4 regions of the Pseudomonas koreensis genome follow, and region 3 is predicted to be linked to each of the others. Evidence: predicted binding sites of a transcription regulator. Region 3 holds the regulator's gene; each other region holds the start of a gene.
The links. The regulator FliA, encoded in region 3, starts transcription of late flagellar genes. The targets are predictions, from matches to a motif close to CTAAAGTTTNNNNNNNNNNNGCCGNTAA.

Region 1 (7,702 bases), 1.5 Mb from region 3:
GTGCAAACTGGCGCCGCTGGGATTGTTCGGGCTGTTGAGCAGCATCGCGCGGGTTTTTGGGGTGATGCGCGCGGCGACATCGGCCGGATCGACACGGAAACCGTTTTCCGGGCGAACCGGCACCGCGATCACCGTGGCTCCGCAGGCGCCGAACACGCCTTCGTAGGTGACGTACATCGGCTCAGCGACGATCACTTCATCACCCGGATCGAGCAGACATTGCGCCACCGAATACACCGCGCATTGCGCGCCGGGCAGGACAATCACTTGGTCAGGATCAACCCGCTGACCACTGCGCTGGCGATGACGCTCGGCAATCAGCTTGCGCAATTCGAACCGACCACGCACATCGGCATAATGCGTATCACCGGCCAGCAGGCTGTCGATAGCGCCATGGACGATCGGCAACGGCGTATCGAAATCCGGATCGCCGACGCTCAACAGCAAAACATCGACGCCCTCGTCGCGCAGTTCCAGCGCTCGGTCGTGAATCTGCCAGGCAGCGGCACCCTCCCCGGCGATTCGTTGGGTCAAGGCTGAATAGCGCATCTACGTCTCCTGTTAGCGCGGTTTCCAGCCTTCACCGTATCTCAAATCACGAAACGCGCCACCATGGCGTTCAAATCCACTGCGAGACGCGACAGTTCATGGGTCGCGGCGCTGGTCTGGTTGGCCCCGGCGGCCGATTGTGTGGCCAGATCACGGATGTTCACCAGGTTACGATCGACTTCGCGCGAGACTTGGGCCTGCTCTTCCGAGGCGCTGGCAATCACCAGATTGCGTTCGTTGATCTGATGGATCGACTGGGTGATCTGCTCCAGCGCCACACCGGCCGCGCGGGCCATTTCCAGGGTGGACTGGGTACGCTGATTGCTTTGCTGCATCGACGAGACCGCTTCACCCGTGCCGTTCTGGATGCCGGCGACCATTTTTTCGATTTCCTGAGTCGACTGCGCGGTGCGATGGGCCAACGCGCGTACCTCGTCAGCGACCACAGCAAAACCACGGCCAGCCTCGCCGGCACGCGCGGCTTCGATGGCAGCGTTGAGCGCCAAGAGGTTGGTCTGCTCGGCGATGGCACGAATCACGTCCAGCACCTTGCCGATGTCACGGCCCTGCGCGGCGAGGCCTTCGATCATCTGTGCGGTGTTCAGCACGTCGTGGGTCATGGTCTGGATCGCGTCGACGGTTTTCACCACTTGATCACGGCCTTCGCGGGCGGCGTGGGTCGACTGGTTGGAGGCCTCGGAAGTCGACACGGCGTTGCGCGCCACTTCTTCCACTGCTGCAGTCATCTCGTTGACGGCGGTGGCGGCCTGTTCGATTTCGTTGTTCTGCTGTTGCAGTCCGCGCGACGCTTCTTCAGTGACGGCGCTGAGTTCTTCGGCAGCGGCGCCCAGTTGCGTGGCAGAACCGGCGATCTGCTCGATGGTTTTACGCAGGTTGGTCTGCATCGCGGCCAAGGCTTCGAGCAAGCGCGCCGGTTCATCCTTGCCGTCGACTTCGATGGCTTTGCTCAGATCGCCACCGGCAATGGTTTGCGCAGCGAAGACCGCACGGTTGAGCGGCGTGACGATGCTGCGGGTCAGCAACCAGGCGAGCAATACGGTGGCCAGCGCTGCGATCACGGCGACGATGATGATCCCGGTGATGGCGCTGTCATAGTTTTCACCAGCCTTGGTGGCCGCCGCTCTGGCCCCGGCCGTATTCATGCCGATCAGCTTGTTGAGCTGCTCGCCCATTTGATCGGTGCCTTCCTTGATGCGCGTGTTGATCAACGCACGCATCGCTTCCAGATCGCCTTTGCGCGATAGCTCAATCATCTGATTCTGCGCTTGCAGGTAATTATCGAGGGTGGTCGAAAATGTCTGGAAGACCGCTTGCTCCTCTGGGCCTGCCGGCAGCGCGGCGTAACTGGTCTGGGCTTTGCGCACCTTGTCGACCAGCACAGCGATGCGGGTTTCTGCCTCTTGCAGGCTGGCCGGTTCGCGATTGACCAGCACACGGAATGAGAGGATGCGCATACGCAGGACGTTTTCCGTGACCACGCTGAGGTGAGTCACGCTAGGCAATTGGTTGGTGTCCATGTCGATCGACGCCTGACGAATGACCGTCATACGGCTGACGGCGAACACGCCGAGGACAATCACCAGCAAGGCGATAAAGGCAAAACCGAGGAAAGCACGGGGCGCGATATTCAGATTACGCAGGGACATGGTCGGACTCTCGAAAGAAAGAAACTACGAGCGTCCATGCCGTGAGTACTGGCCCTTGGCGGGCGGCAGTCCGGCGTCACTGGGTTATGGTTTTGTGCGCGCCTGACCGTTGTATCGGCCAGGCTTGAGGAAGGTTTTGGGTCTGCAGTAAATATTTTTCGGAACGTTACAACAATCAACCCAGCTCCGCTGCCTTTGGTAGGGGCTGTCGAGTGCAACGAGGCTGCGATCTTTTGATCCTGCTTTTAAAAGTCAAAGGATCGCAGCCTCGTTGCACTCGACAGCTCCTACATAGGCAAGCCGATCAGCGTTTGGCGGCCAGTTGCCAGACCCGAGCGATATCGGTGGCGCGTTCACGCAGCAGCCGTGGGGCTTCGGCGCAAGCCTGTTCCAGGGTCATCGGTCCGCTGGTAACGGCGAACGCGGCGTCGATGCCGTGTTGATAGAGTTCCTGATAGCCCTCGCCCAAGGTTCCGGCAATCACAATCACCGGCACGGCATGCTGTTTGGCAATCCGCGCGACACCGAACGGCGTTTTGCCGCGCAAGGTTTGCGCATCGAAACGGCCTTCGCCGGTGATCACCAGATCCGCACCGTTGACCGCCTCAGCAAGCCCGACCAGTTCCGCCACCACCTCGACGCCCGCCTGAAACTGCGCGCCGAGAAAAGCCTTGGCGGCAAACCCCAGGCCACCCGCCGCGCCGCTGCCCGGCTCATCGCGCACGTCCTTGCCCAACGCCCGCGCACAGAGTTCGGCGAAGTGCCCCAGCGCCTGATCGAGTTGCTCAACCTGCGCTGGCGACGCGCCCTTCTGCGGGCCGAAAATCGCTGAGGCGCCATGAGCGCCGCACAGCGGATTGTTGACATCGGCGGCGATGTCGAAACGCACATCGGCCAGACGTGGATCAAGCCCACTCAGATCGAGTCGCGACAGTTGCGCCAAGGCCAGGCCGCCGCGCACCAACGATTGATTTTGCGCATCCAGCAATTTCACCCCCAACGCTTGCATCGCCCCGGCACCGCCGTCGTTGGTCGCGCTGCCGCCGATCGCCAGAATCACCCGTTGCGCGCCGGCATCCAGCGCTGCACGAATCAACTCACCGGTGCCAAACGTGCTACTGATGCAGGCATCGCGCTGACCCGGCGGCACCAGTTGCAGACCGCTAGCCTCGGCCATTTCGATGATCGCGGTGTGGTTGTGCGGCAGCCAGCCCCACGCCGCATCCACCGGCGCGCCTAACGGACCGCGCACGCGGGTGCGGCGCAACTCGCCTTCACAGGCCGCGAGAATCGATTCGACCGTGCCTTCGCCGCCATCGGCCATCGGGCACTTGATCAGCGTCGCCTGCGGCCAGACCTGGGCCAGTCCGAGGGCGATGGCTTCGGCAACGCCCTGGGCACTCAGGCTGTCCTTGAACGAATCGGGGGCGATGACGATCTTCATGGGAATTCTCCGGTTGCATTGGCGTTCATGCTGCCAGTCGCCATGGGCGTTGACGCCGGTCGGGTGCACAAGTGGCGTCGGCGTTTATTGTTCATTTCCACAAAAGGCTCTGCGGTGAATGTACCGCCGCCATCGCGAGCAGGCTCACTCCTACAGGGGAATGCATTCCAAATGTAGGAGTGAGCCTGCTCGCGATGGCGTCTTTGAAGACGCCCAATTAATCCGGATCCGTCTGCGGCAACAGCTGCACCCCCAGATACAACGCCAGCATCCCGTCCAGCTTCAACGGATCAACCCCGCTCAACTCGGCAATCCGCTCCATCCGATAACGCAGGCTGTTGCGATGAATGCCCAACGCCTCGGCGCAGGCCTGACTCTGACCGTCGTGCTCGCACCAACTGCGCAGGGTCGCCAGCAACTGGCCGTTGCTGTCCTTGGCGATGACCTCGCGCAGTGGCTTGAGCAGTTCGTCCAGCGCATCGTCGTTGCGATGGCGCCACAACATGACCGGCAAGCGATAGCGATTGAGCGTCAGCAGCCGTGAGTGTGGCAGGACGTCACGACCATAAGCGAGCAAATCGCCGACCCGTCGATAGCAGCGACGCAACCCGGCCAGCCCCTCCGCCTGCCCGCCGATAGCGATGCGCAGAATTTTCCAGCCGAGGCCATCGAGTTTTTCCAGCAGCCGATCATGCTCGACGTTGTGGCTCGCCGGGCGACACCAGAGCAGCGAAGACTTTGCCGAACTCACACACCAACTGTCGGGATAACGCGAGGTCAGCCATGCACTCAAAGCTTCTACGGTTTGCCCCGGTCCGTGCTCAAGCCCCAGTTCAAACAGGCACGGCACCCGCGTCAATTGCGGCTTGAGCCCAAGCTGCTGCGCCTCGTCGACCAGACGCGGGGAGTCCCCCGCCTCGCTCAACAGCAACGCCAGAAGATCATCGCAGCGCTGCCGCCGCCATTGTTGTTCGGCCTGCTGATTGCGCTGGCCGACAAGCATTTCGGCGGTCATGCGCACCAGTTCGGCGTAGGTGCGCAATTGCTCCGGCTCGCCAGTGAGGCCAAGCACGCCAATCAAACGCTGATCGAGCAGCAGCGGCAGATTGATCCCCGGCTGCACGCCTTTTAGGTGTACCGCCGTCTGCGCATCGATTTCAACCACACGTCCGTTGGCCAGCACCAGTTGCGCGCCTTCATGTCGGGTGTTGATGCGCTCCGGTTCGCCGCTGCCGAGGATCAGGCCCTGACTGTCCATGACATTGACGTTGTACGGCAAAATGGCCATGGCCCGGTCGACGATGTCCTGGGCAAGGTCGTGATCGAGTTCGAACATGGTGGCGGCAATCCTTCAGTTCGGGCACGAACGGTTGTTCAGCCGCACAGGGTCTGGCGGCAAACCCTGTGCTCAGGCACAAAGACAATCCGGCCAAAGGTGGCCGAGACTCTCAGGGCGATCAACGTTACCCTTTGCATCGCAAAAAATCATAATAAAGAGAGAGCCGCTATGTCGCAGAGCGCCGCAGCTACCCAGACCATCGATGACGGTAAAAACGCCGTCTACAAACGCATCACCCTGCGTTTGATTCCCTTCATTTTCATCTGCTACCTGTTCAACTACCTCGACCGGGTCAACGTTGGCTTCGCCAAGTTGCAGATGCTCGATGCACTGAAATTCAGCGAAACCGTATACGGCCTCGGCGCCGGGATTTTCTTCATCGGCTACGTGCTGTGCGGCGTGCCGAGCAACCTGGCACTGACCCGCTTCGGCCCCCGGCGCTGGATTGCCTTGATGATGATCACCTGGGGCACGCTGTCGACCTGCCTGCTGTTCGTCACCACCCCGACGGAGTTCTACACCCTGCGCTTTTTCACCGGTGCGGCTGAAGCCGGTTTCTTCCCGGGCGTCGTGCTGTATCTCTCGCAGTGGTTCCCGACCTTCCGTCGTGGTCGGATCATGGCGTTGTTCATGTCGGCAATCCCGGTGTCCGGTTTGCTCGGCAGCCCGTTTTCCGGCTGGATCCTCAACCACTTCGCCGCCGGCCAGGGTGGTCTTGCCGGCTGGCAGTGGATGTTCCTGCTGCAAGGTATTCCGACCGTGATCCTCGGTGCGCTGGCGTATTTCCTGTTGAGCGACAGCTTCGCCAATGCCAAATGGCTGAACGCCCACGAACGTTCGGTGCTCGAAGCCGACCATGCCGAAGACCTCGCCAACAAACCGAAAACCGCGACCGACTCGCTGCTCGCGGTGTTCAAGAACCCGGCGATCTGGGCCTTCGGCCTGATCTATTTCTGCATCCAGAGCGGCGTGTACGCGATCAACTTCTGGCTGCCGTCGATCATCAAGAACCTCGGCTTCAGCGATAACCTGGTGATCGGCTGGCTGAGTGCGATTCCCTATCTGCTCGCAGCGGTGTTCATGCTGGTCGTCGGCCGCTCGGCGGACTTGCGCAAAGAGCGCCGCTGGCACTTGGTGGTGCCGATGCTGATGGGTGCTGTCGGTCTGGTGATCGCAGTGAATTTTGCGGCGAATCCGGCGATTGCGATTCTTGGTCTGACGATCGCAACCATGGGCGCACTGACCGGCCTGCCGATGTTCTGGCCGGTGCCGACGGCGATGCTGAGCGCGGGCGCGGCGGCTGGCGGTCTGGCGTTGATCAACTCGATGGGGCAGATGGCGGGGTTCTTGAGCCCGTACCTGGTGGGTTGGGTCAAGGACAGCACTGGCTCGACCGATGCGGCACTGTATGTGCTGGCGGCGGTGATTGTCGGCGGGAGTCTGTTGGCGTTGCGGATGACGCGGGCGTTGCGGGCTTAATCAGAGGCGCAGATCAAAAGATCGCAGCCTTCGGCAGCTCCTACTCTGGAATGCGTTACCTGTAGGAACTGCCGAAGGCTGCGATCTTTTTGCGTTTAACCAACGCAACAATTCACTTTGCGGGCTCTGACGCTTCTGGTATTTGATTAAACCCTTCCCACCGACAAAAGGATTTCGGCATGAGCTATCGCACACTGGGCCACTCGGGCTTGCAGGTCTCCACGCTCACTCTCGGCACGATGATGTTCGGCGAGCAGACCAGCGCAGAGGACTCGCTGCGGATTATCGACAAGGCCTGGGATCAGGGCATCAATTTCATCGACACGGCCGACGTTTACACCAATGGCCGTTCCGAAGAAATCGTCGGTGAAGCGATCGCCCGTCATCGGCATGAATGGGTGCTCGCTACCAAGGTCGGTTTTGGCCCGGTGGACGGTGTGCCGAACCGCAGCGGTCTGAGCCGTAAACACATTTTCAACGGACTCGAAGCCAGCCTTACGCGCCTGGACACGGATTACGTCGACATCTATTACCTGCACCGCGAAGACCACAACACGCCCTTGGAAGTCAGCGTGTCGGCGATTGGCGATCTGATTCGCCAGGGCAAGATTCGCTATTGGGGCCTGTCGAACTATCGCGGCTGGCGGATCGCCGAGGTGATCCGAATCGCTGACAAACTCGGCGTTGATCGCCCGGTGATCAGCCAGCCGCTATATAACATCGTCAACCGCTAGGCCGAGACCGAGCAGATCACCGCCGCGCAAACCTATGGTCTTGGTGTGGTGCCTTACAGCCCGCTGGCCCGTGGCGTGCTCAGCGGCAAGTACGCACCCGATGTGACGCCAGACGCCAACAGCCGCGCCGGACGGCAGGACAAGCGCATTCTCGAAACGGAATGGCGTGTGGAGTCGCTGCGCATTGCCCAGCAGATTCAGCAATACACCGAACAGCGTGGCGTTGGCATGGTCGAGTTTGCGATTGCCTGGGTGTTGAACAACAGCGCGGTGACGTCAGCGATTGTCGGGCCGCGAACCGAGCAACAGTGGGACGCCTATACGCTGGCGCAGGCGGTGAAAATCACGGCCGAGGACGAGGCGTTTATCGATTCGCTGGTGACGCCGGGGCATGCTTCGACACCGGGTTTCAACGATGTGAGCCATTTTGTGTCGGGGCGTAAACCGCGTCAGGCCTAAAACGGCACAAACGGGGGATGAGTGGCGTAAG
Region 2 (7,702 bases), 1.2 Mb from region 3:
TCCTCGACTGCTGCCAGAGCGGTTCAGCCGGCGAAGTCCGCGCCTTGCGCAGCGAAAGCAGCATGGTCAGCCAAGGCATGACGATCCTGACCGCCTGCAAAAAAGCCGAGCCGGCGATGGAGGGCGTGCAGCACGGTGTGTTCACCGGCCTGCTCCTGCAAGCGCTGCATGGCGGCGCAGCGAACATCCTCGGCAGGATCACTCCCGGCAGTCTGTATTCCTTCGTCGATAACGCTCTCGGTGCCTGGGAACAGCGCCCGGTGTTCAAGACCAATGTGTCGCAGTTCATTTCCCTGCGGGAAGTCTCGCCGCTGATCCCCAAGCAAATCCTGCGCAAATTGCCGGACTGGTTCGCCGAAGCCGAATCGGTGTTCCCCCTCGACCCCAGTTATGAGCCCACTGAAAAAGCGTTCGTGCCAGAACATGGCGAGGTTTTCGCCCAGTTGCAGAAGTGCAACCGCCACAGCCTGATCGAGCCGGTCGACGCCGAGCACATGTATTACGCCGCCATTCATTCGACCGGCTGCCGCCTGACGGCACTCGGCGCCTATTACCGCGAACTCGCCCTCAAAGGACATTTCTGATGCCAGTCTTTATCAGCTACCGCCACCTGGATCGCGCGCATGCGATCGCCATCAATACCCGTCTGACCCAGGCGAAGATCAGGACTTACCTTGATGTCCTCGACCCGGAATCGCAAACCACCGATGACATTACCGGAGTGATCACCCGCAACATCACCGAGTGCACGCACTTGCTGGCGGTGGTGTCGGAGAAGACCGCGCTGTCGTGGTGGGTACCATTTGAAATTGGCGAGGCGACGATCAGTAACCGGCGGATCTGTACGTTCAAAACCGGGCCGGCCGAACTGCCGATCTACCTGGACAAGTGGCCGAAGCTGAGCACGGCCAGTGATCTGGATTTTTTCATCGATGCGTATCGGGATGAGGTGTCGAACCAGCGCTCGATCACACTGGACTCGTTCAGCGACTCGGTGAAAGGGGCTTACAAGCGCGATGCAGAGATGTTTCATGAACAGCTGAAGAACCGGATTCGTCGCGGGTTCTAGAACGTCGTCACTTTCGAAAGGCCCCTCACCCTAGCCCTCTCCCAGAGGGAGAGGGGACTGACCGTGTCGCGTTCAAGAATAACGCCGACTTGAAATTACTCAGTCGAACTCAGGTTTTGGCCCCCCGGAAAATCGGCTCCCTCTCCCTCGGGAGAGGGCTGGGGTGAGGGGCAGAGGTCTGTCTGGCAACACAACTCTCAAGCCGAAAAAAAATCCTGACAAAAAAGCCAACATCACTGTCGGCTTTTTTGTCACTTACTGCTTCGGCGCAGGCGCTGGCGCGGCCCCACCCGGCTCAGCCGGCTTCGGCGCGGCGTCATCGAACAGATTCAAGCGTTCGCGCAACTCATGCGCCGGCACCGGCTGCCTGTCCGCCGGCAACGCATTCGGATCAACCGGGGCTGCCGGAGCAGCACCGTTCTGACCCTGATCCGCCGGCTTCGCCGCCTCAGGACCCTGCGCACCTTCAATCGCCGCCTGGGCTTTTTTGGTCAGCACGACAATGTCGATCCTGCGGTTCACCGGGTTGAACGGGTTTTCCCGGTCGAACAACGCCGAGGAGGCATAACCGACCACCCGCGCCACCTGTGCATCCGGATAACTGCCAGCGACCAGCGCGCGACGTGCCGCGTTTGCGCGGTTGGCCGAGAGCTCCCAGTTGCCGTAATCGCCAGTGCCGATGTATGGCTTGGCGTCGGTGTGGCCGCTGATGCTGATCTTGTTCGGCACCGCTTTGATGGTGTCGGCCATGGCCAGCAGGATGTCTTCGAAGTACGGTTTCAGGCGCGCGGAACCGGAGTCGAACATCGGCCGGTTTTCGGCGTCCATGATCTGGATGCGCAAGCCGTTCGGAGTGATTTCGAAGAGGATCTGATCCTTGAATTTCTGCAGCTGCGGGTTTTCGTCGACCTTGTTCTGCAGTTCTTGCAGCAGCAGTTCGAGACGCTCCTTCTCCACCTGCTCGGCCATGCCTTCCACCTGTTCAGTGTCGACCGTGACCTTGTCCGGTTGCGGCTGCGATTTCACTTCCGGGTTGAGGGTGTTTTCCGGCGCCAAGGTCGGCGTGCCACCGAGATCGATGATGTACGGCGTGCCGCTTTCGGAAAAGCCGACCGGGTCCTTGAAATAACCGGCGATGGCGATCTTCTGTTCTGGCGTGGCGGTGGACAGCAGCCACAGCACCAGGAAGAACGCCATCATCGCCGTGGCAAAGTCGGCGAAGGCGATTTTCCACGCCCCGCCGTGGTGCCCGGCGGCAATGCGCTTGACGCGCTTGACGATGATCGGCTGATTATTTTCCATGACTTAACGACCGCGAACCGCTTGTTCCAGCTCGGCGAAGCTTGGACGGTGCGCCGGGTACAGAACCTTGCGGCCGAACTCGACCGCCAGCGACGGCGGCATGCCGGACGCGGAAGCCACCAGCGAGGCCTTGATGGCTTCGTAGACGTTCAGCTCTTCCTTGGCATCGTGCGCCAGGGAGTGCGCCAACGGGCCGAAGAAACCGTATGCCGCGAGAATACCGAAGAAAGTACCGACCAGTGCCGCACCCACGTGCAGACCGATCGACGCCTGGTCGCCCTCGCCCAGCGAGGCCATGGTCACCACGATACCGAGTACCGCCGCGACGATACCGAAACCGGGCATGCCGTCGGCGATGCCGTTGACCGCGTGCGATGGGTGCTCGAGGTCTTCCTTGAGGCTGTACAGCTCCATGTCGAACAGGCCTTCCAGTTCGTGCGGAGCCATGTTGCCGGAGGACATGATGCGCAGGTAATCGCAGACAAACGCGGTCATGCGTTCATCCTTGAGCACCGCCGGGTACTTGGCGAAGATCGGGCTCGCGGCGGCATCTTCGATGTCGCCTTCAATGGCCATCATGCCTTCGCGGCGGCTCTTGTTGAGGATCTCGTAGATCAGCCCGAGCACTTCCAGGTAGAAGGTGTGGGTGAAGCGCGAACCGAACATGCTCAGGGATTTCTTGAGCACGTGCATCGTCATGTAACCGGGGTTGGCCTGGAGGAATGCACCGAGGGCCGCACCGCCGATGATCATCACCTCGAAGGGCTGGATCAGGGCGGCAATCTTGCCGTGGGAAAGCACGTATCCGCCGAGCACGCTCGCGAATACGACGATGATGCCGATAATTTTAGCCATAGGTAGAAGGTACTTGTTTAAGTCGGGTTCAAGGTCATATTCGGAAGTTAAAAAATCTCTTCTTCTACTTATCGGCAAAACTGCGCCAGACTATAGCCAGTTCAGGCGAAAAGCCAATTTAGCCCATGCCGGGCGCGTCTACAGTCAGTGAAGATCTCGTCCAGACATGGCTAATGAAACGAACGTCCCACACGCACAACCGACCACCCTCGACGGCTGGGTCAAGCTTCTCGACAGCGTCCTCCTGCCCGTGCCGCAAGAGGCTCACGACAAGGTCTGCCGGGCGATCCGCGACAATCGCAGCTCGCTGCGCGACATCGCCGACCTGATGCAGGACAGCCCGGCGCTGGCCTTGAGCATCATTCGTGAGGCGAATCGTCACACCCACGGCACCATGGCTGCGCCGGCGGAAAATCTTGAGGTAGCGATCAATCGCCTCGGCCTTGCGCGTACCGAAGAATTGCTCGCGCGCCTGCCTGCAGAACCGCACAGGCAGATCCCCAAGGCCTTGCGCCAATTGCAACTGATCAGCCAACACGCGACACAACAGGCCAACGGCTTTTTTGCCAGTCGCCTGGCGCGATTGTGGCAGGACATTCATTGGGGCAGCCTTCTGTTCTTGTCGCCGCTGTGGCCGTTGGCACTGACCTGTCCACAGTTGCTCGAAGAATGGGAACTGCGGGTGATCCACAAGGGCGAGTCGGCGCGTTTGGTCGAAAAGCAGTTGTTCGGCGTGCGCCTGTTGAGAATTGCCGAAGCACTGGTGCATGCCTGGCATTTGCCGATCTGGGTCGAGCAAGGCTACAAATTGCTGCTCAGCGAACAACGCGAACTGGTCAAGGTATTGCGCATCGCCCGTGACAGCGAACACCCGCTGCGCCAGCAGAATCGCCTCGACGATGACCCGACGCTGCGGCGCTGGCTCAATCAGCCGGCCAATACCGTGCTGCTGGCCAACGGCCTGGCGCTGTCGGCGCAACAGGCCTGGGACAGTCCGCACAGCAAGCGCTGGCAATACCTGACCAGCCTGTATTTGCAGATTTCCATGGACGAAGTGCAGCAACAGTTGCACCAGCAAGCCGCGAACAGCGCGCGCCAGCATGCAATGCCTGATTTGTGGCATCCGGCGGTTTCGCTGATCTGGCCGTGGGGCAGCCGTCGTTTGCCTGCCGGAATGCTGCCGGCAGCGGCACCGAATGTCGAAGATTTGAGCCAGTGGCGTCGGCAATGCGCCGAACTGCTCGCCGAGCCCAGTCGCTTCACCAATGCGATGAGCCTGACCGTCGCTGCCCGCGAGGCACTGGTGGCCAGCGGCATGCGCCGGGTGATGATTCTGATGGCTGACCGCACGCACTCGACTCTGCGCGTACATCAAACCGCCGGCCTGCCCAAGGACGCGGCGGCTCTGAGTTTTGTCGTCAGCCAAAGCAAGGTACTGCAACGCCTGCTCGCGCAGCAGGCGCAGGTGCGCATCACGCCAGAGAACAACGCGCAGTTCTCTGCCTTGTTACCCGCGAGCCTGCGCACACTGTTTCGCGGCGAGCATCTGTTCCTGCGGTCACTGGTCAACAACGGCCGGGTGATCATGATCGTCGTCGCCGATCAGGGCGGCGGGCCGTTTGCCGACATCACCGTGCAAGCCTTCGGCAAGACCGCGCAGTGCATCGAAAAAGCCCTGCACAGCTTTAGCAGCCGTGGCCAATGAGCCTGCGCTACAATCCTCCCCTTTGTGCTCTGGAGACCTCACATGTCTGACTTCTCTGGCTTGCCGCTCGTCATCGAGCCGAGCGACCTGCTGCCGCGTCTGGAGTCCCCGGAACTGATTCTGGTGGACCTGACCAGCCCTGCCCGGTATGCCGAAGGTCACTTGCCCGGCGCACGTTTTGTCGACCCGAAGCGCACTCAGCTCGGCCAGCCACCAGCGCCCGGGCTGATGCCGGCGAAGGCCGATCTGGAAGCGTTGTTTGGTGAGCTCGGTCATCGCAAAGATGCGGTCTACGTCGTGTATGACGATGAAGGCGGCGGCTGGGCCGGGCGCTTCATCTGGCTGCTCGATGTCATTGGCCACGACAAGTACCACTATATAGACGGTGGCCTGCCGGCCTGGCTGGCGGACGGCATGCCCATGTCGATTCAGGTGCCGGCCCCGGTCGGTGGACCGGTCTCGCTGACCCTGCACGACGAACCGACCGCCACCCGCGAATACCTGCAAAGCCGTCTCGGCGCGGCCGATCTGGCGATCTGGGATGCGCGCGGGCCGCTGGAATATTCCGGCGAGAAAGTTCTCGCAGCCAAGGGCGGCCATATTCCTGGCGCGGTCAATTTCGAATGGACCGCCGGCATGGATCAGGCACGCCAGTTGCGCATCCGCACCGACATGCCGCAGATCCTCGATAACCTCGGGATCACCAAGGACAAGGAAATCATCACCCACTGCCAGACCCATCACCGGTCGGGCTTCACTTATCTGGTGGCCAAATCCCTCGGTTATCCGCGGGTCAAGGGCTACGCCGGTTCCTGGGGCGAATGGGGCAACCACCCCGACACGCCTGTCGAGATTCAAGCTTCCAAGGACAACTAATGAAAGAGCGTCTGTTTATCCTCAGCCAATACCTGCTGCCGCATCACCTGCTGTCGCGCCTGGCCGGCTGCATCGCCGAATGCCGCGTGCGCTGGTTCAAGAATGCCTTCACCCAATGGTTTGCCAAGCGTTATCAGGTGGACATGTCGCAAGCACTGGTCGAAGACCTGACCGCTTACGAGCACTTCAACGCCTTCTTCACCCGCGCCCTGAAAGACGGCGCGCGTCCCCTGGACGAAACTCCGGGCGCGATCCTCAGCCCGGCCGACGGTGCGGTCAGCCAGCTCGGCCCGATCGAGCACGGCCGCGTGTTCCAGGCCAAGGGTCACAGCTTCAGCGTCCTCGAATTGCTCGGCGGTGACGCGGCAAACGCGGCGCCGTTCATGGGCGGCGACTTCGCCACCATTTACCTGTCGCCAAAGGATTACCACCGCGTGCACATGCCGCTGGCCGGCACCCTGCGGGAAATGGTCTACATCCCGGGACGAATTTTCTCGGTGAATCAGACCACCGCCGAAAACGTTCCCGAGCTGTTCGCCCGCAACGAGCGTGTGGCGTGCATTTTCGACACCGAGCGCGGGCCGATGGCCGTGGTGCTGGTCGGTGCGATGATTGTCGCTTCGATCGAAACCGTATGGGCCGGTCTGGTCACGCCCCCGAAGCGCGAGCTGAAAACCTTCCGCTACGACGAAGCCGCCCGCGCACCGATTCACCTGGAAAAAGGCGCGGAACTGGGGCGCTTCAAGTTGGGCTCGACGGCGATTGTGCTGTTTGGCCCGGATCAGGTGAAGTGGGCCGAAGAGCTGGTGGCCGGCTCGCCAGTTCAGATGGGCCAGGGTCTGGCGCTGCCGAAAATGTGACGGTCTTTGCGGAAGCGGCCAGTGCTGCTTCCGCAAACTGCGGCATTTGCTGCTATGGTTTGGGCATGAGCCAGACCCTCTTCTCTCCCAAGTTACGCGCTCCGACTCCTACGCAAACACGCCTGTCGTTTTGCGACGCCAGCCCGCGCGACCTCAAGCGCTGGATCGCCGGCCTGCCCAAGGCCAACATCGGCGAAACCGCGCGCCTGCTCTATCAGGGCCTGGGCGAACTCAACCTGCTGCTCACCCCCAGCGATAATCGCCTGCAACTGCTGGAGTTGCTGCGGCCCGAGGTGTATTTCGTCTGCCTGCATCTGGAACGGCATTTCCTGCATCAGGCGATCATGCTCGACGAGCGTTCGCGTAAGGTCAGCAACCTGTGCCAGGCGCTGCAAGGCCAGTTGGCCATCGGTTATAAGCAGATCGTCCTGCGTATCCTGCCGAAATACAGCAAGGACCGCGCGACGCTGGTCAGCACCGCCTTGCAGCGCGCCGCGCATGCCCTGAAGGCGCAACTGGTACGCGCCACGCAGCTGTACAGTTCACCGCCGGAACACGTGTGGCTCGAATTGCATCAGTTGTATCGCAGCGCTGCGCAATTACAGCTGCAACAACGGCGGCTGCGCGATGATCTGGCGTTTTTGACCAGCGAACTGAGCGTCGAACAGACCTACATTGCCGCTCTGCTCTTGGGCAGCGCCCGTTGCAATCAGTTACGCCAGAGCCAGATTGCCAGACTCGCCGAGGTGATCGAGCCGTGGAGCGCGCTGCTCACGCTGTATCCCGATCGCGCCAATGACGGTCTGTTTGCGGTCAGCGCGGAACTCGATGTCGGCCCGCGTTACCGCAAGATGTTTCGCAGCGAACAACAGAGCGAGCTGATGGGCTTCGACCCGCAACCGCTGGTGAATAACCTCGAAGCGCATTTACAGCAGCAACCGACAACCACGCCGTTGCCCCTCTCTGCAGGGCTCAGCGTCGACACCCTGCAACATCTGCACGCCACCTGGGGGCAGGCCGCCGAGCGCAGCTTTC
Region 3 (7,702 bases):
GCGCGATCTGTTGGCGATGATTACCGATATCGAAGAGCCGCGTCAGGCCTGGCGCATGCTGCTGGCGCACCTGGCGCGGATGATTGCCGTACCGGAAGTCGAGCCGCTGGAAGAGGGCGGTGTGATTGCGATGGTCGGCCCCGCCGGCATGGGCAAGACCACCACGCTGGCCAAGCTGGCCGCGCGTTATGTGCTCAAGTACGGCGCGCAGAACGTTGCGCTGGTGAGCATGGACAGCTTTCGCATCGGCGCGCAGGAACAATTGAAAACCCTCGGCCGCATTCTCAATGTGCCGGTGACCCACGTCGATCCGGGCCAGTCGCTGGTGCAGGCATTGGATCCACTGCTACGCAAACGCGTGGTTTTGATCGATACTGCCGGGCTGCAAGCCAGTGATCCGGCGTTGCGCATGCAGCTCGAGAGCCTGGCCGGGCGTGGCATTCGCTCGAAAAATTATCTGGTCCTGGCAACCACCAGCCAGAAACAGGTTCTAACCGCCGCTTATCACAGTTACAAGCGTTGCGGGCTGGCCGGCTGCATCCTGACTAAACTGGATGAAACGGCCAGTCTCGGCGAAGTGTTGAGCCTGGCGATCAGTCATGAATTGCCGGTCGCGTACCTGACCGATGGCCCACGGATTCCGGATGATCTGCATCTGCCGCGCCGTCATCAACTGGTCAGCCGCGCCGTCAGCGTGCAAATGCAGGAAGAACCCAGCGAAGAAGCCATGGCTGACATGTTCGCTGATATCTATCACAGCCCGACCAAGCAGGTTGGCTGAGGTAATCATGAACAGTTTTTGTACCTACATCGATGGTCTGCCACGCATTGTTCCGATCGGGAACGCGCAGCCAGTAATGTGGCCTCCGTCTATGCAAGACAAGGTAAAGAAATAACATGGGCAGCATGCATCCCGTACAGGTGATCGCGGTGACCGGCGGCAAAGGTGGCGTCGGCAAGACTAACGTGTCAGTGAACTTGTCGCTGGCGCTGGCAGAGCTTGGCCGTCGGGTCATGCTGCTGGACGCCGACCTGGGCCTGGCAAATGTCGACGTTCTGCTGGGGCTGACACCCAAACGCACACTGGCCGACGTGATCGAAGGCCGTTGCGAATTGCGCGACGTGCTGTTGCAGGGGCCGGGCGGGATTCGCATCGTGCCGGCGGCCTCCGGCACGCAGAGCATGGTGCACCTGAGCCCGGCGCAACACGCCGGTCTGATCCAGGCGTTCAGCGACATCGGCGACAATCTCGACGTGCTGGTGATCGACACCGCTGCGGGTATCGGTGACTCGGTAGTCAGTTTCGTTCGCGCTGCGCAAGAGGTGTTGCTGGTGGTGTGCGATGAGCCGACTTCGATCACCGACGCCTACGCGCTGATCAAGTTGCTCAATCGCGACTACGGCATGAACCGCTTCCGCGTGCTGGCCAACATGGCGCAGAGCCCGCAGGAAGGGCGCAACCTGTTCGCCAAGTTGACCAAGGTCACGGATCGTTTTCTCGACGTCGCCCTACAATATGTCGGCGCCGTGCCTTACGACGAAAGTGTGCGCAAAGCGGTGCAGAAGCAGCGCGCCGTCTACGAAGCCTTTCCCCGTTCCAAGTGCGCGCTGGCCTTCAAGGCCATCGCCCAGAAGGTCGACACCTGGCCGCTGCCCGCCAACCCGCGCGGTCATCTGGAATTTTTCGTCGAGCGTCTCGTGCAGCAAACCGCAGGGCCTGTGATATGACCGCCAGTGGCATGAATCTTTACAAAAAGTCGGCGCGTGACGCGCAATACGAATTGATCGAGCGCTACGCGCCACTGGTCAAGCGCATTGCCTATCACTTGCTGGCACGCCTGCCGGCCAGCGTGCAGGTCGAAGACCTGATCCAGGCCGGGATGATCGGTTTGCTCGAAGTCTCGACCAAATACGACGCCAGCAAAGGCGCCAGTTTCGAAACGTACGCGGGCATTCGAATCCGCGGCGCGATGCTCGACGAAGTGCGCAAAGGGGACTGGGCGCCACGCTCGGTTCACCGTAATACCAGGATGGTCAGCGACGCGATTCGCTCGATTGAAGCTAAAACCGGCCGTGACGCTAAAGATCACGAGGTTGCGGCCGAACTCCAATTGAGTCTCGACGATTACTACGGGATTCTGAATGACACCTTGGGCAGTCGCCTGTTCAGTTTCGACGACCTGTTGCAGGACGGCGAACACGAAGGGCTGCACGAGGATGGCGCCAGTGCGCATATGGAGCCGTCACGCGATCTGGAAGATGAACGCTTCCAGGCGGCGCTGGCGGACGCGATTGCCAATTTGCCGGAGCGTGAGCGACTGGTGTTGGCGCTGTACTACGACGAAGAGCTGAACCTCAAGGAAATCGGTGAAGTCCTTGGCGTCAGTGAATCGCGGGTCAGCCAGTTACACAGCCAGTGCGCGGCCCGTCTGCGGGGGCGTTTGGGGGAGTGGCGAGCGCGCTGAAGGCAGTGTGGGGACACTGCGAAACGAGGCTGGTGCGGTGATCAACGGCGCCGGTCTCGATCCGTTGTGCTCCAGACAAACTTTAAGTGCTGCGCCGATTGATTGAAGTGGCGCGTCCAGGTGCTGGGCGCGTTTAAGACTGCTTGGAGGTCGAATTGAACAAAGACATGAAAATCCTCATCGTTGATGACTTCTCAACGATGCGGCGGATCATCAAGAACCTGCTGCGCGATCTTGGGTTCACCAACACCGTCGAGGCCGACGATGGCACCACTGCCATTCCGGTGCTCAACAGCGGCAGCATCGACTTTCTGGTAACGGACTGGAACATGCCGGGCATGACCGGTATCGACCTGCTGCGCCACGTGCGTGCCGATGAAAAACTCAAGCACCTCCCGGTGTTGATGGTGACTGCCGAAGCCAAGCGCGAGCAGATCATCGAGGCCGCTCAGGCCGGTGTGAACGGTTACGTGGTCAAACCTTTCACGGCTCAAGCGTTGAAAGACAAAATCGAGAAGATTTTCGAACGCATCGGCTGATGAATGCGCGGGGGAGCTATGGAGCATAACGAATCATCCCAGGGCGATTTCGAATCGACCCTGAAAAAACACGCGGTCGAACTGGTCGAAAGTCTTGAAAAAGGCAGGTTCGGCGACGCGGTGCAACTGATCCATGAGCTCAATCAGACCCGTGACCGCGGCCTGTATCAGGAAGTGGGCAAGCTCACACGTGAACTGCACAGTGCGATCGTCAATTTCCAGATCGATCCGCACATGCCGCAGGCCGAGGAAGTGTCGCAAATCACCGACGCCACCGAACGTCTGGGCTATGTGGTCAAGCTGACGGAAGCCGCGGCCAACCGCACCATGGATCTGGTGGAAAGCGCCACGCCGGTGGTCAACAGTCTGGCTGATGAAGCGCAGACGTTGAGCGCCGATTGGGGCCGCTTCATGCGTCGCGAGGTCGGGGCTGAAGAGTTCCGCGAACTGGCGCGCCGGGTCGACGGTTTTCTGTCACGCAGCAGCACGGACAACCGTGCGGTGTCGAGCAATCTCAACGACATCCTGCTGGCTCAGGATTACCAGGACCTCACCGGTCAGGTGATCAAGCGTGTGACCCAACTGGTCACCGAAGTCGAAAGCAATCTGCTCAAACTCGTGCTCATGGCCAGTCAGGTCGACCGCTTTGCGGGCATCGAACATGACCGCGCCGCAATGCTTGCCGAAAAAGATCCACAAAAACATCTCTCGCAGGGTGAAGGTCCGCAGATTCATGCCGATAAACGAGAAGACGTTGTGTCCGGTCAGGACGATGTGGACGATTTGTTATCCAGCCTTGGATTCTAGTATTTCGGAATTTCAGGTTTTTTGGGTTTTTAGACCTGTAGGAGCACCCCATTAATGAGCTTCGGCGCCGATGAAGAGATCCTTCAGGATTTCCTGGTTGAGGCCGGCGAGATTCTTGAGCAACTGTCCGAACAACTGGTCGAGCTGGAAAGCCGCCCGGATGATGCAGATCTGCTCAATGCAATTTTTCGCGGTTTCCACACTGTAAAAGGGGGCGCCGGCTTCCTTCAGCTCAATGAGCTGGTGGAGTGCTGTCACATCGCCGAAAACGTGTTCGACATCCTCCGTAAGGGTGAGCGTCGCGTTGATGCAGAACTGATGGACGTGGTGCTGGAAGCACTGGACGCGGTGAACAGCATGTTCAGCGAAGTCCGCGAGCGTGCACCGATCACCGCCGCCACGCCGGAACTGCTGGCCGCGCTGGCGCGTCTGGCCGAGCCGCAATCGGCTGATGAAGCGGTTGCTGCACCGGTAGAAGTGGTGGAAGAGCCGGTCGCCGAAAGCGCATCGGAAGACATCACCGATAACGAATTCGAACAACTGCTGGACTCGCTGAATGCCGTCAAGGCACAAGCCGAGGCCCCGACTGCTGTTGTGGCGCCCGCGCCGGTTGCCGACACGGCCGCCAGCGATGAAATCACCGACGCCGAGTTTGAGTCGCTGCTCGATCAACTGCATGGCAAAGGCCAGTTTGCTGTCGATGCGGTCGCTCCGGCGCCAGCAGCAGCGGCTCCGGCCGCGCCTGCTGCGGGGGACAGCTCGGACATCACCGACGACGAATTCGAAGCCTTGCTCGATCAGTTGCACGGCAAGGGCAACTTCGCCGTTGACGCGCTGGAATCGGCGATCGCTTCGGCGCCGGCAGCACCTGCTGCACCGGCTGCCGCTGCGGCCGGCAGCGACCTGATCAGTGATCACGAATTCGAATCGCTGCTCGACCAATTGCACGGCAAAGGCAAGTTTGACGCCAGCGCTGCGACTGCCGGCTCCGCGTCGAGCGTCGCCACGCCAGCAGCGAAAACTCCGGCCGCCGCTGCTGCGCCGAAACCTGCGGCCAAGCCTGAACCGAAAGCCGAGGCGCCGAAACCGGCCGCCGCTGCTGCACCGGCTCCGGCCCGTGCTCCTGCGACACCGCCGCCGGAAAAACCGGCCAGCGAAGCGGAAACCACCGTGCGCGTCGATACCGCGCGTCTCGACGAAATCATGAACATGGTTGGCGAGCTGGTACTGGTGCGTAACCGTCTGGTGCGCCTGGGTCTCAACAGCGGCGACGAAGCCATGTCCAAGGCCGTGTCGAACCTCGACGTGGTCACCGCTGACCTGCAGACCGCCGTGATGAAGACGCGGATGCAGCCGATCAAGAAGGTCTTCGGGCGCTTCCCGCGTCTGGTTCGCGACCTTGCGCGGCAGCTGAAGAAAGAGATCAACCTGGAACTGGTGGGTGAAGAAACCGACCTCGACAAAAACCTTGTCGAGGCCCTGGCCGACCCGCTGGTCCACTTGGTGCGCAACGCCGTCGACCACGGCATCGAGTCGCCGGAAGAACGCGAAGCATCGGGCAAGGCCCGTGGCGGTCGCGTAGTGCTGGCGGCCGAGCAGGAAGGCGATCACATCCTGCTGTCGATCTCCGACGACGGCAAAGGCATGGACCCGAACGTCCTGCGTTCGATCGCGGTAAAACGCGGTGTGATGGACAAGGACGCGGCCGATCGCCTGAGCGATACCGAGTGCTACAACCTGATCTTCGCCCCGGGTTTCTCGACCAAGACCGAGATCTCCGACGTGTCCGGCCGTGGTGTCGGCATGGACGTGGTGAAGACCAAGATTTCCCAGCTCAACGGTTCGATCAACATCTACTCGACCAAGGGCCAGGGTTCGAAGATCGTCATCAAAGTGCCGCTGACCCTCGCGATCATGCCGACCCTGATGGTGATGCTCGGCAATCAGGCGTTCGCGTTCCCGCTGGTCAACGTCAACGAAATCTTCCACCTCGACCTGTCGACCACCAATGTCGTCGACGGTCAGGAAGTGGTGATCGTGCGCGACAAGGCGCTGCCATTGTTCTACCTCAAGCGCTGGCTGGTCAGCTCCGCCGCTCACGAAGAGCAGCGCGAAGGCCATGTGGTGATTCTTTCGGTGGGCACCCAGCGGATCGGCTTCGTCGTCGATCAATTGGTCGGCCAGGAAGAAGTGGTCATCAAGCCATTGGGCAAAATGCTCCAGGGCACTCCGGGCATGTCCGGCGCCACCATCACCGGTGACGGCCGCATTGCGCTGATTCTCGATGTTCCAAGCATGCTCAAGCGTTACGCCACAAAGCGTATTTGAATCCGGGGCGACGGCGCGATGACGCGCCGCTGCACCTAATGGAGTGTTTATGGCAGTCAAAGTCCTGGTGGTGGACGATTCGGGTTTTTTCCGCCGCCGCGTCTCGGAAATTCTTTCGGCGGATCCGAGCATCCAGGTGGTCGGCACGGCCACCAACGGTAAAGAGGCGATCGATCAGGCCATGGCGCTCAAGCCTGACGTGATCACCATGGACTACGAGATGCCGATGATGGACGGCATCACGGCAGTGCGGCACATCATGCAGCGCTGCCCGACCCCGGTGTTGATGTTCTCCTCGCTGACGCACGAAGGCGCCCGGGTGACCCTGGATGCGCTGGACGCCGGCGCGGTGGATTTCCTGCCGAAGAATTTCGAAGACATCTCGCGCAACCCCGAGAAGGTCAAGCAGCTGCTGTGCGAGAAAGTCCACAGCATCTCGCGCAGCAATCGTCGTTTCAGTGCCTACAGCGCGCCGGCTCCCGCCGCTGCGCCAGCGCCGACGCCTGCCCCGGCAGCGTCGAGCTACAGCAGCCAAAGCAGCCACAGCAGCCCTGTGCCGGCGCGTCCGGCTCCTGCGCCTGCTCGTGCATCCGCTGCCAGCGCTTCGGCGTCGGCCCCGAAACGCAAGGCCTACAAACTGGTTGCCATCGGTACTTCGACGGGCGGACCGGTTGCGCTGCAACGCGTGCTGACGCAATTGCCGGCGAATTTCCCGGCGCCGATCGTCCTGATCCAGCACATGCCGGCAGCGTTTACCAAGGCGTTTGCCGAACGTCTCGACAAGCTCTGCCGCATCAGCGTCAAGGAAGCCGAGGATGGCGACATCCTGCGTCCGGGCCTGGCGCTGCTGGCGCCGGGTGGCAAGCAGATGATGATCGACGGCCGTGGCGCGGTGAAGATTTTGCCGGGCGACGAGCGTCTGAATTACAAGCCGTGCGTTGACATCACTTTCGGTTCTGCAGCCAAGTCCTACGGCGACAAAGTTCTGGCAGTGGTGCTGACCGGCATGGGCGCCGACGGTCGCGAAGGCGCGCGTCTGCTCAAGCAGGGCGGCAGCTCGGTGTGGGCGCAAGATGAGGCAAGCTGCGTGATCTACGGCATGCCGATGGCCATCGTCAAAGCCGATCTGGCTGACGCGGTGTACGGTCTGGACGACATCGGCAAGCACATCGTCGAGGCGTGTATCTGATGGATGTTCTCAGCCTTATCGGCCTCATCATGGCGTTCGTCGCCATCATCGGCGGCAACTACCTTGAAGGCGGTCACCTCGGCGCACTGGCCAACGGCCCGGCAGCGCTGATCGTATTGGGCGGCACCGTCGGTGCTGCGCTGCTGCAGTCGCCGATGAGCGCGTTCAAGCGCGCCATGCAGATTCTCGCCTGGATCTTCTTTCCACCGCGTGTCGACCTGGCCGGTGGCATCGACCGCGTGGTCAATTGGAGCCTGACAGCGCGCAAGGAAGGTCTGCTCGGTCTCGAAGGAGTGGCCGATGCCGAACCTGACAGTTACTCGCGCAAGGGCCTGCAATTGTTGGTCGACGGCGCCGAGCCGGAAGCCATTCGC
Region 4 (7,702 bases), 2.9 Mb from region 3:
TTACCTCCCGTGCCGCGATCAATGCGATTCATGACGCGCTGCGTTACTTCGATGAGCATCGGGCGCTGCTGCTGGGAGCTGGAAAATGAAGCGCACACTAACGTTATTGATGCTGGTGCCGTTACTGGGCGCCACAGAAACATTGAGCGCTGCATTGGGGATGACTCTGATGCTCGGCACGACGCTCGGAGCCTTCGCCCTATGCATGTCGGTGCTACGTGATCGTCTGACGGGCGCAAAAGTATTGCTGGCGAACCTGATACTTGCCGCAACGTTGACCAGTTGCGCAGACATTGTGGCGCGACGCTGGTTTTTACCCTGGCAGCAGCCGCTTGATCTCTATATAGGGCTGATCGCCCTGCAATGCATCGCGCTTGAACACAGCGGCGCCCTCCGCGGCCCCGCCATCGCGGGTTTCAAACGCTGTGTCATGTTCAGCGCGCTCATGCTGTCGATCGGCGGGCTGCGCGAAATCATCGGCCATGGCACCCTTGGCCGAGGGTTTCCGACGCATTGGCAAGGTGTGGTTTTATTCCCCGAGGGGCTGCATCTGATTACGCTGGTTCCCGGCGCTTTTGTTTTACTGGGTTTGCTTCTCGCCGTTGGTCAGGCGTGGACACGCCGCAACTCTGTCATCAAGGAAACGCATCGCCCATGAATGCTGCAAAACGTCTTGAGATATTTCGCCGACTGCACGAAGACAATCCCGAGCCGAAGACAGAACTGGCCTACTCGTCGCCCTTCGAGCTGCTGATTGCGGTAATTCTTTCGGCGCAGTCCACCGATGTGGGCGTCAACAAGGCCACGGCAAAACTGTTTCCGGTTGCCAATACACCCGCAGCGATTTTCGCGCTGGGTATCGAAGGGTTATCCGAGTACATCAAGACCATCGGTCTATACAACAGCAAGGCGAAGAACGTCATCGAAACCTGCCGCTTGCTGGTTGAACGCCATGGCGGCGAAGTCCCGCAAACCCGAGAAGAACTGGAAGCCTTGCCCGGCGTCGGACGCAAGACAGCCAACGTGGTCCTCAATACAGCGTTTCGCCAGTTGACCATGGCAGTCGACACGCACATTTTCCGCGTCAGCAACCGCACCGGCATCGCGCCGGGGAAAAATGTGGTGGAAGTTGAAATGAAACTGATGAAGTTTGTGCCGAAAGAATTCCTGCTCGATTCACATCACTGGCTGATTTTGCACGGCCGTTATGTGTGCCTGGCGCGCAAACCGCGCTGCGGTAGCTGCCGCATCGAAGACCTGTGCGAATACAAACATAAAACTTCCGACGATTGAGCCGTCATCGGTTTTTTGCATCCATCGATTGAAAAAATCTTTTTTACCCGCCGCGGTAATGTCGATATAAGAAGCGCCAAAGGCAGTCTTAGCCGGGAGTTGACTTCATGAGTACCGACACAGAGCAACTGGATGTAGAAGAAGATCTTATTGCCGCCGACCCCGATGACGCAGAACCGGTGGTGGAAGTGGCCAAGACCAACCTCAGCAAGCGTCGCACAATCGACAACCTGCTTGAGGAGCGCCGACTGCAACGGCAATTGGCCGATTACGATTTTGATCTGTGATAGCTGAAGGCCTCCCGAACCGGAGGCTTTTCATTTTCTGCGGCAACTGAACTTGATCGGCCCATGACCTTGTCAGCTGTCGAATCGTTCACACAAGACCATTGCGCTGCGCCAGTTCGATCAGATCAACCAGCGACCGCGCATTGAGCTTGAGCAACAAGCGTGTCTTGTAAGTGCTTACGGTCTTGTTGCTCAAAAACATTCCGTCAGCAATTTCCTTGTTGGTCTTGCCGCGCGCCAGTTGCTGCAACACCATCATTTCCCGCCCGGACAGGCGATCGACCATGTCCGCCTCACTCGCATTGCCCAGACTGGTGCGCACGGTGTGCAACGCCTGATTGGGGAAATAGCTGTATCCGGACAACACTGCCTTGATTGCACTCAGCAGTTCGGTCAAATCCTGTTGCTTGCATACATAACCCGCTGCGCCCGACTGCATGCAACGCATTGAAAAATGCCCGGGAGCTTGGGAAGTCAATACAAGAACTTTAACTGGCATGGCGGTAGAGGTCAGGCGTGCAATGACTTCCAGCCCATCAAGTTTCGGTATACCAATATCCAGAATGACAAGATCCGGCAATTGTTCGCGAGCAATCTGCAATGCATCCACACCATTGTCCGTCTCTGCAATGACTTCGTAGCCATGCCGTTCCATCAGCATTCGTACCGCAAGTCGAATGACGGGGTGGTCATCCACGATCAGCACTTTATTCATGGGCAAGTCCAGTTTTCGCTGTTCGAATTTTTAGAACACGCACGATATCCCAGTCACTTGTCCCAAGGCACAGCGAGTTTTACACACACTTGCATCAAGAGACATTCCCTACAGGCATTGAGGATAATTCCCACAAATACAGCGCTAACCCCTGTTTGCCCGACTTCAGCTTTCCCCTCATTGTCGGGATTTTCAGTCGTTCCGTGACCCGCCCTACGCCAAGGAATTACAGATCCTTTGGTCCTGGTCTATAGCAGCCAGCACGCGTTGAGCAATGAAGATGTGGCTATGTCGCGGATTCGGTTAATGGAAACATGATGCAATAAGCCAGAATCGGTGTAGAGCGACATGCGTTTCAACACATTTTTAAAACTTGAAACAACAGCCGCATACTTAAAGTCGCACTTTTGCTATAAATAGAAATACAACCTTCCAGACAACTACCCAGAACTCTAAACTATGCTGAAGATAAAAAAAAAGATTACCAACCCAATGACAGTCATCGCTATATTCGCGATTCTTTCTGAAACATCGGCTGCCGTATCACTGCCGTTTCTAGACAATAAGGATCGGGAAATTTACGTCTGGTTTCTGATCAGCTTCCCCTTTTACTTGTTATTTCTTTTCTTCATGACCCTCAACTTCAATCACCGCTCACTCTACTCGCCCTCTGACTTCGGAAAAGACAAAAGCTTTTTAAAGGCAGCAGAAGATCAGGAGCGCGACAACAAACGAAACCTACCGCTGCGCGAGACAGGTGAATCCAGCACCTTTGAAATAACCAGTTGCGTCGTGTCAGGCAAATCTGGCAGAGGCAGATTTCAACGCCCATGCAGCATTCACAACGCACCCGATCCACCAGCCGATATGAGCAGCCAGCCCGGCCCGCTTGTTCAGACTATCAAGTTGTCACCCTTGATCAGCGAACTGAACATAATTGACGCGAGGGATATTGATGCGACGAGGGAATTCGATGCCATTCTCGATGCTCTGCGCAGAGCCGACAAAAAGAACGCGCGCGTGTTGGTCTTTCTGTCCAATCATGTCTCGGATTCGCTGGCGCACACCGCACTGCAACAGATCAGGCAAGCGAAGAAAGGCTCAGGCGCGACGCTGTGTATCGTTTACAACCTGTGCTCACAAACAGTGACACTATTGGGAAGAGCAAGCTGACAGACAAGTCCTGTGCCGCACGCGGGCAGACGAGAGACCAGCCTGATGAACCAGACAAAAAAAATAAAAAAAGGCGGCCATGAACAGGCCGCCTTTTTTATTGCGCGCTGGGCGCAACCACTCAGAACAACTTGCGGCCCTTGTTGGCAGCAATACGCATGCGCAGCGCGTTGAGCTTGATGAAGCCCGCCGCGTCGGCCTGGTTGTAAGCACCGCCATCCTCTTCGAAGGTCGCGATGTTGGCGTCGAACAGCGAATCGTCGGACTTGCGGCCGGTCACGATCACGTTGCCTTTATACAGCTTCAGACGCACCACACCGTTCACGTTGACCTGCGAGGCGTCGATCATCTGTTGCAGCATCAGACGCTCAGGGCTCCACCAGTAACCGGTGTAAATCAGACTCGCGTACTTCGGCATCAGCTCGTCTTTGAGGTGAGCGACTTCGCGGTCCAAAGTGATCGATTCGATGGCGCGGTGAGCGCGCAGCATGATGGTGCCGCCCGGGGTTTCGTAGCAGCCACGGGACTTCATGCCGACGTAACGGTTTTCGACGATGTCGAGACGACCGATGCCGTGCTCGCCGCCGATCCTGTTCAGCGTCGCCAGTACCGTGGCCGGAGTCATTTCGACGCCGTCCAGCGCGACGATGTCGCCGTTGCGGTATGTCAGCTCAAGATATTGCGGGGTGTCGGGAGCCTTCTCCGGGGAGACGGTCCAGCGCCACATGTCTTCTTCGTGCTCGGTCCAGGTGTCTTCCAGCACGCCGCCTTCATAGGAGATGTGCAGCAGGTTGGCGTCCATCGAGTACGGGGATTTTTTCTTGCCGTGGCGTTCGATCGGGATCGCGTGCTTCTCGGCGTAGTCCATCAGCTTCTCGCGGGACAACAGGTCCCACTCGCGCCATGGCGCGATCACTTTCACGCCAGGCTTGAGCGCGTAGGCGCCCAGCTCGAAACGTACCTGGTCGTTGCCCTTGCCGGTGGCACCGTGGGAAATGGCGTCGGCGCCGGTTTCGTTGGCGATTTCGATCAGACGCTTGGCGATCAGCGGACGGGCGATGGAAGTACCCAGCAGGTACTCGCCTTCGTAAACGGTGTTGGCGCGGAACATCGGGAACACGAAATCGCGCACGAATTCTTCGCGCAGGTCATCGATGTAGATTTCTTTGACGCCCATGGCCTGAGCCTTGGCGCGGGCCGGCTCGACCTCTTCGCCTTGACCGAGATCGGCGGTGAAGGTCACCACTTCACAGTTATAAGTATCCTGCAGCCACTTGAGGATCACCGAAGTGTCCAGGCCGCCGGAATACGCCAGAACGACCTTGTTTACGTCCGCCATGCCATCACTCCACGGGGTTCTACGGAAAGCCGGGGAGTCTACCGCTCAAACGCGATAATTTACAGAGGCGCGACAGCTTAAGACGACAAAGCGACAGAATCTGTCGAGAGCGCGACGATGACCGGCGAGTCAGGAAGTCGTTGCGGCGGTGGCTGGCGTACTCGCTTGCGGTGCTGGCGCAGGGGCTGTGGTCGGTGCCACACGCGACAATTTCACGTTGACCCGACGATTCTTCGCACGATTGGCCTTGCTGGTATTGGGCACGATCGGATATTGCTCGCCGTGGAAGCGCACGGTGATCTGCGATTCCTGGATGCCGTTGGCCTTGAAGAAATCGACCACCGCCAGCGCCCGGCGACGCGACAGCTCGCGGTTGGTCAGGCGATTGCCACTGTTGTCGGAATACCCATCAAGCTCGATGTGGTTCACCGTCGGATCGGCCTTCATGTAGTCGAGCATCACCTGCAGTTTGGCCTTGGCGGCCGGGTCCAGATCAACGCCCTCCCCCGGGAAGCCTACCTGCGACTGCTTGATCTGGTCGAAATTCTGCGGCAGCAGCTTCGCCACGCAAGTCTGGTAGTCGTTGAACGCCTTGCTGAATTTGACCGGCAATAGGCGAACTTCGGAAACCCGGCCGTCGCCAGACGCACGGCGCACAACCGGACTGCGGCCATCCAGCAGACCGCTGATGAGACCGCCGGCCTGCGATTGCGAACTGTTGAACAACACATTGCCACTGCCCAGACGCACCGAGCCCAGATTGATGTCGCCACGCCCTGGCTGCCACGGCGCAGCGGCCGCGAGCAAGGTCGCCGAACCGCCGCCGAGCATGGCGTTGTAGGCATTCAGACGGAAGATCGCCTGCTCACCGGCCTTGCGCACGAACTCGCCCGAGCCGAAATCGGTGATCGGTTGCGTCAGGCGGCATTCGAACTTGTCGCCGGCGACCGTCCACTCAATGTTCTCCAGACGGGTCTGGTAAGTCAGCGCCATCGCAGGAAGGCTGGCAAACACACTGAGCAGGGCTAAATAACGCTGGCGCACGGGAGGCTCCATTGGCTTGTGAAACACAAACACCGATTCACACAATGTTTACGGCATACCTTCGGGATATCGGACGCTTGTGGCAAAACTTGATAGCGGGTGCCTGCAAGAGTCTTTTCCGGTAGCATTCGCCTCAGTTTGACCCGCCTGGAATCCCCTCATGTCCGACCGCCTGACCCTGCTGCGTCCCGACGACTGGCACATTCATCTTCGCGATGGTGCCGTGTTGACCAATACCGTTGCCGATGTGGCCCGCACCTTCGGGCGCGCGATCATCATGCCGAACCTGGTACCGCCGGTGCGCAACGCCGCCGAAGCCGACGGCTATCGGCAGCGCATTCTCGCTGCCCGCCCGGCCGGCAGTCAGTTCGAGCCGTTGATGGTGCTGTACCTCACCGACCGCACCCAACCGGAAGAAATTCGTCAGGCCAAGGCCAGCGGTTTCGTCTACGCCGCCAAGCTGTACCCGGCCGGCGCGACCACCAACTCCGATTCCGGCGTGACCAGCATCGACAAGATCTTCCCGGCGCTGGAAGCCATGGCCGAGGTCGGCATGCCGCTGTTGATCCACGGTGAAGTCACCCGTGGTGACGTCGATGTGTTCGATCGCGAAAAGATCTTCATCGATGAGCACATGCGCCGCGTGGTCGAGCGCTTCCCGACATTGAAAGTCGTGTTCGAACACATCACCACCGGCGACGCCGTGCAGTTCGTCAACGAGGCTTCGGCCAACGTCGGCGCGACCATCACCGCGCATCACCTGCTGTACAACCGCAATCACATGCTGGTGGGCGGAATTCGGCCGCACTTCTATTGCCTGCCGATCCTCAAGCGCAACACCCATCAGGAAGCCTTGCTCGATGCCGCCACCAGCGGCAGCGCCAAGTTCTTCCTCGGCACCGACTCGGCGCCCCACGCCCAGCACGCCAAGGAAGCCGCCTGCGGTTGCGCCGGTTGCTACACCGCCTACGCCGCCATCGAGATGTACGCCGAAGCGTTCGAACAGCGTAACGCGCTGGACAAGCTCGAAGCCTTCGCCAGCCTCAACGGCCCGCGCTTCTACGGCTTGCCGGCCAACACCGATCGCATCACCCTGGTTCGCGAAGAATGGACCGCCCCGACCAGCCTGCCATTCGGCGAGCTGACCGTTATCCCGCTGCGCGCCGGTGAAAAACTGCGCTGGCGCCTGCTGGAGGAACACGCGTGAGTGAAGACAATTTCGACGATGAGCTGGACGGTCAAGGTGGCGGCGGCGGTTCCCGTCATCCGATGGCAGCACGTTTTCGCGGCTATCTGCCGGTTGTTGTCGACGTAGAAACCGGTGGCTTCAACGCAGCCACTGATGCCCTGCTGGAGATTGCCGCGACCACCATCGCCATGGATGAAAAGGGTTTCGTCTACCCGGATCACACCTACTTCTTCCGTGTCGAGCCGTTCGAAGGTGCCAACGTCGAAGCGGCAGCGCTGGAGTTCACCGGGATCAAGCTTGATCATCCGCTGCGCATGGCCGTCAGTGAAGAAACCGCGCTGACCGATATTTTCCGTGGCATCCGCAAGGCGCTGAAAGCCAACGGCTGCAAGCGGGCGATTCTGGTCGGGCACAACAGCAGCTTCGACCTGGGCTTTCTCAACGCAGCAGTTGCGCGCCTGGACATGAAGCGCAACCCGTTCCACCCGTTCTCCAGCTTCGACACCGCGACCCTGGCGGGTCTGGCGTACGGTCAGACTGTACTGGCGAAAGCCTGTCAGGCCGCTGGCATCGATTTCGACGGTCGTGAAGCGCACTCGGCGCGTTACGACACCGAAAAGACCGCTGAGCTGTTCTGCGGCATCGTCAATCGCTGGAAGCAG

Region 1: a site for FliA is predicted at 2,328-2,355, ahead of J2Y90_RS20075 (methyl-accepting chemotaxis protein). Genes of this name have one in related genera too.
Region 2: a site for FliA is predicted at 3,295-3,322, ahead of motA (flagellar motor stator protein MotA). Genes of this name have one in related genera too.
Region 4: a site for FliA is predicted at 5,918-5,945, ahead of J2Y90_RS26455 (flagellar protein MotY). Genes of this name have one in related genera too.

Annotation. Positions count from the first base shown of each region.
Region 1 covers NZ_JALJWP010000001.1:4,563,275-4,570,976, forward strand. The annotation lists gene J2Y90_RS20070 (pyridoxal phosphate-dependent aminotransferase) at 1-549, opposite strand, end outside; gene J2Y90_RS20075 (methyl-accepting chemotaxis protein) at 591-2,216, opposite strand; gene J2Y90_RS20080 (glycerate kinase) at 2,521-3,660, opposite strand; gene J2Y90_RS20085 (sugar diacid recognition domain-containing protein) at 3,878-4,996, opposite strand; gene J2Y90_RS20090 (MFS transporter) at 5,168-6,478, shown strand; partial or broken gene J2Y90_RS20095 (aldo/keto reductase) at 6,658-7,671, shown strand.
Region 2 covers NZ_JALJWP010000001.1:1,872,194-1,879,895, reverse strand. The annotation lists gene J2Y90_RS08540 (caspase family protein) at 1-584, shown strand, start outside; gene J2Y90_RS08535 (toll/interleukin-1 receptor domain-containing protein) at 584-1,069, shown strand; gene motB (flagellar motor protein MotB) at 1,325-2,371, opposite strand; gene motA (flagellar motor stator protein MotA) at 2,375-3,226, opposite strand; gene J2Y90_RS08520 (HDOD domain-containing protein) at 3,393-4,931, shown strand; gene rhdA (thiosulfate sulfurtransferase) at 4,974-5,807, shown strand; gene asd (archaetidylserine decarboxylase) at 5,807-6,667, shown strand; gene J2Y90_RS08505 (molecular chaperone) at 6,733-7,702, shown strand, end outside.
Region 3 covers NZ_JALJWP010000001.1:3,046,671-3,054,372, forward strand. The annotation lists gene flhF (flagellar biosynthesis protein FlhF) at 1-781, shown strand, start outside; gene fleN (flagellar synthesis regulator FleN) at 898-1,728, shown strand; gene fliA (RNA polymerase sigma factor FliA) at 1,725-2,465, shown strand; gene J2Y90_RS13690 (chemotaxis response regulator CheY) at 2,633-3,004, shown strand; gene J2Y90_RS13695 (protein phosphatase CheZ) at 3,023-3,811, shown strand; gene J2Y90_RS13700 (chemotaxis protein CheA) at 3,866-6,139, shown strand; gene J2Y90_RS13705 (protein-glutamate methylesterase/protein-glutamine glutaminase) at 6,189-7,328, shown strand; gene J2Y90_RS13710 (flagellar motor protein) at 7,328-7,702, shown strand, end outside.
Region 4 covers NZ_JALJWP010000001.1:5,965,770-5,973,471, forward strand. The annotation lists gene J2Y90_RS26420 (RnfABCDGE type electron transport complex subunit G) at 1-89, shown strand, start outside; gene J2Y90_RS26425 (Rnf-Nqr domain containing protein) at 86-658, shown strand; gene nth (endonuclease III) at 655-1,293, shown strand; gene J2Y90_RS26435 (PA3496 family putative envelope integrity protein) at 1,401-1,580, shown strand; gene J2Y90_RS26440 (response regulator transcription factor) at 1,669-2,295, opposite strand; gene J2Y90_RS26445 (hypothetical protein) at 2,755-3,468, shown strand; gene J2Y90_RS26450 (argininosuccinate synthase) at 3,590-4,807, opposite strand; gene J2Y90_RS26455 (flagellar protein MotY) at 4,937-5,851, opposite strand; gene pyrC (dihydroorotase) at 6,012-7,058, shown strand; gene rnt (ribonuclease T) at 7,055-7,702, shown strand, end outside.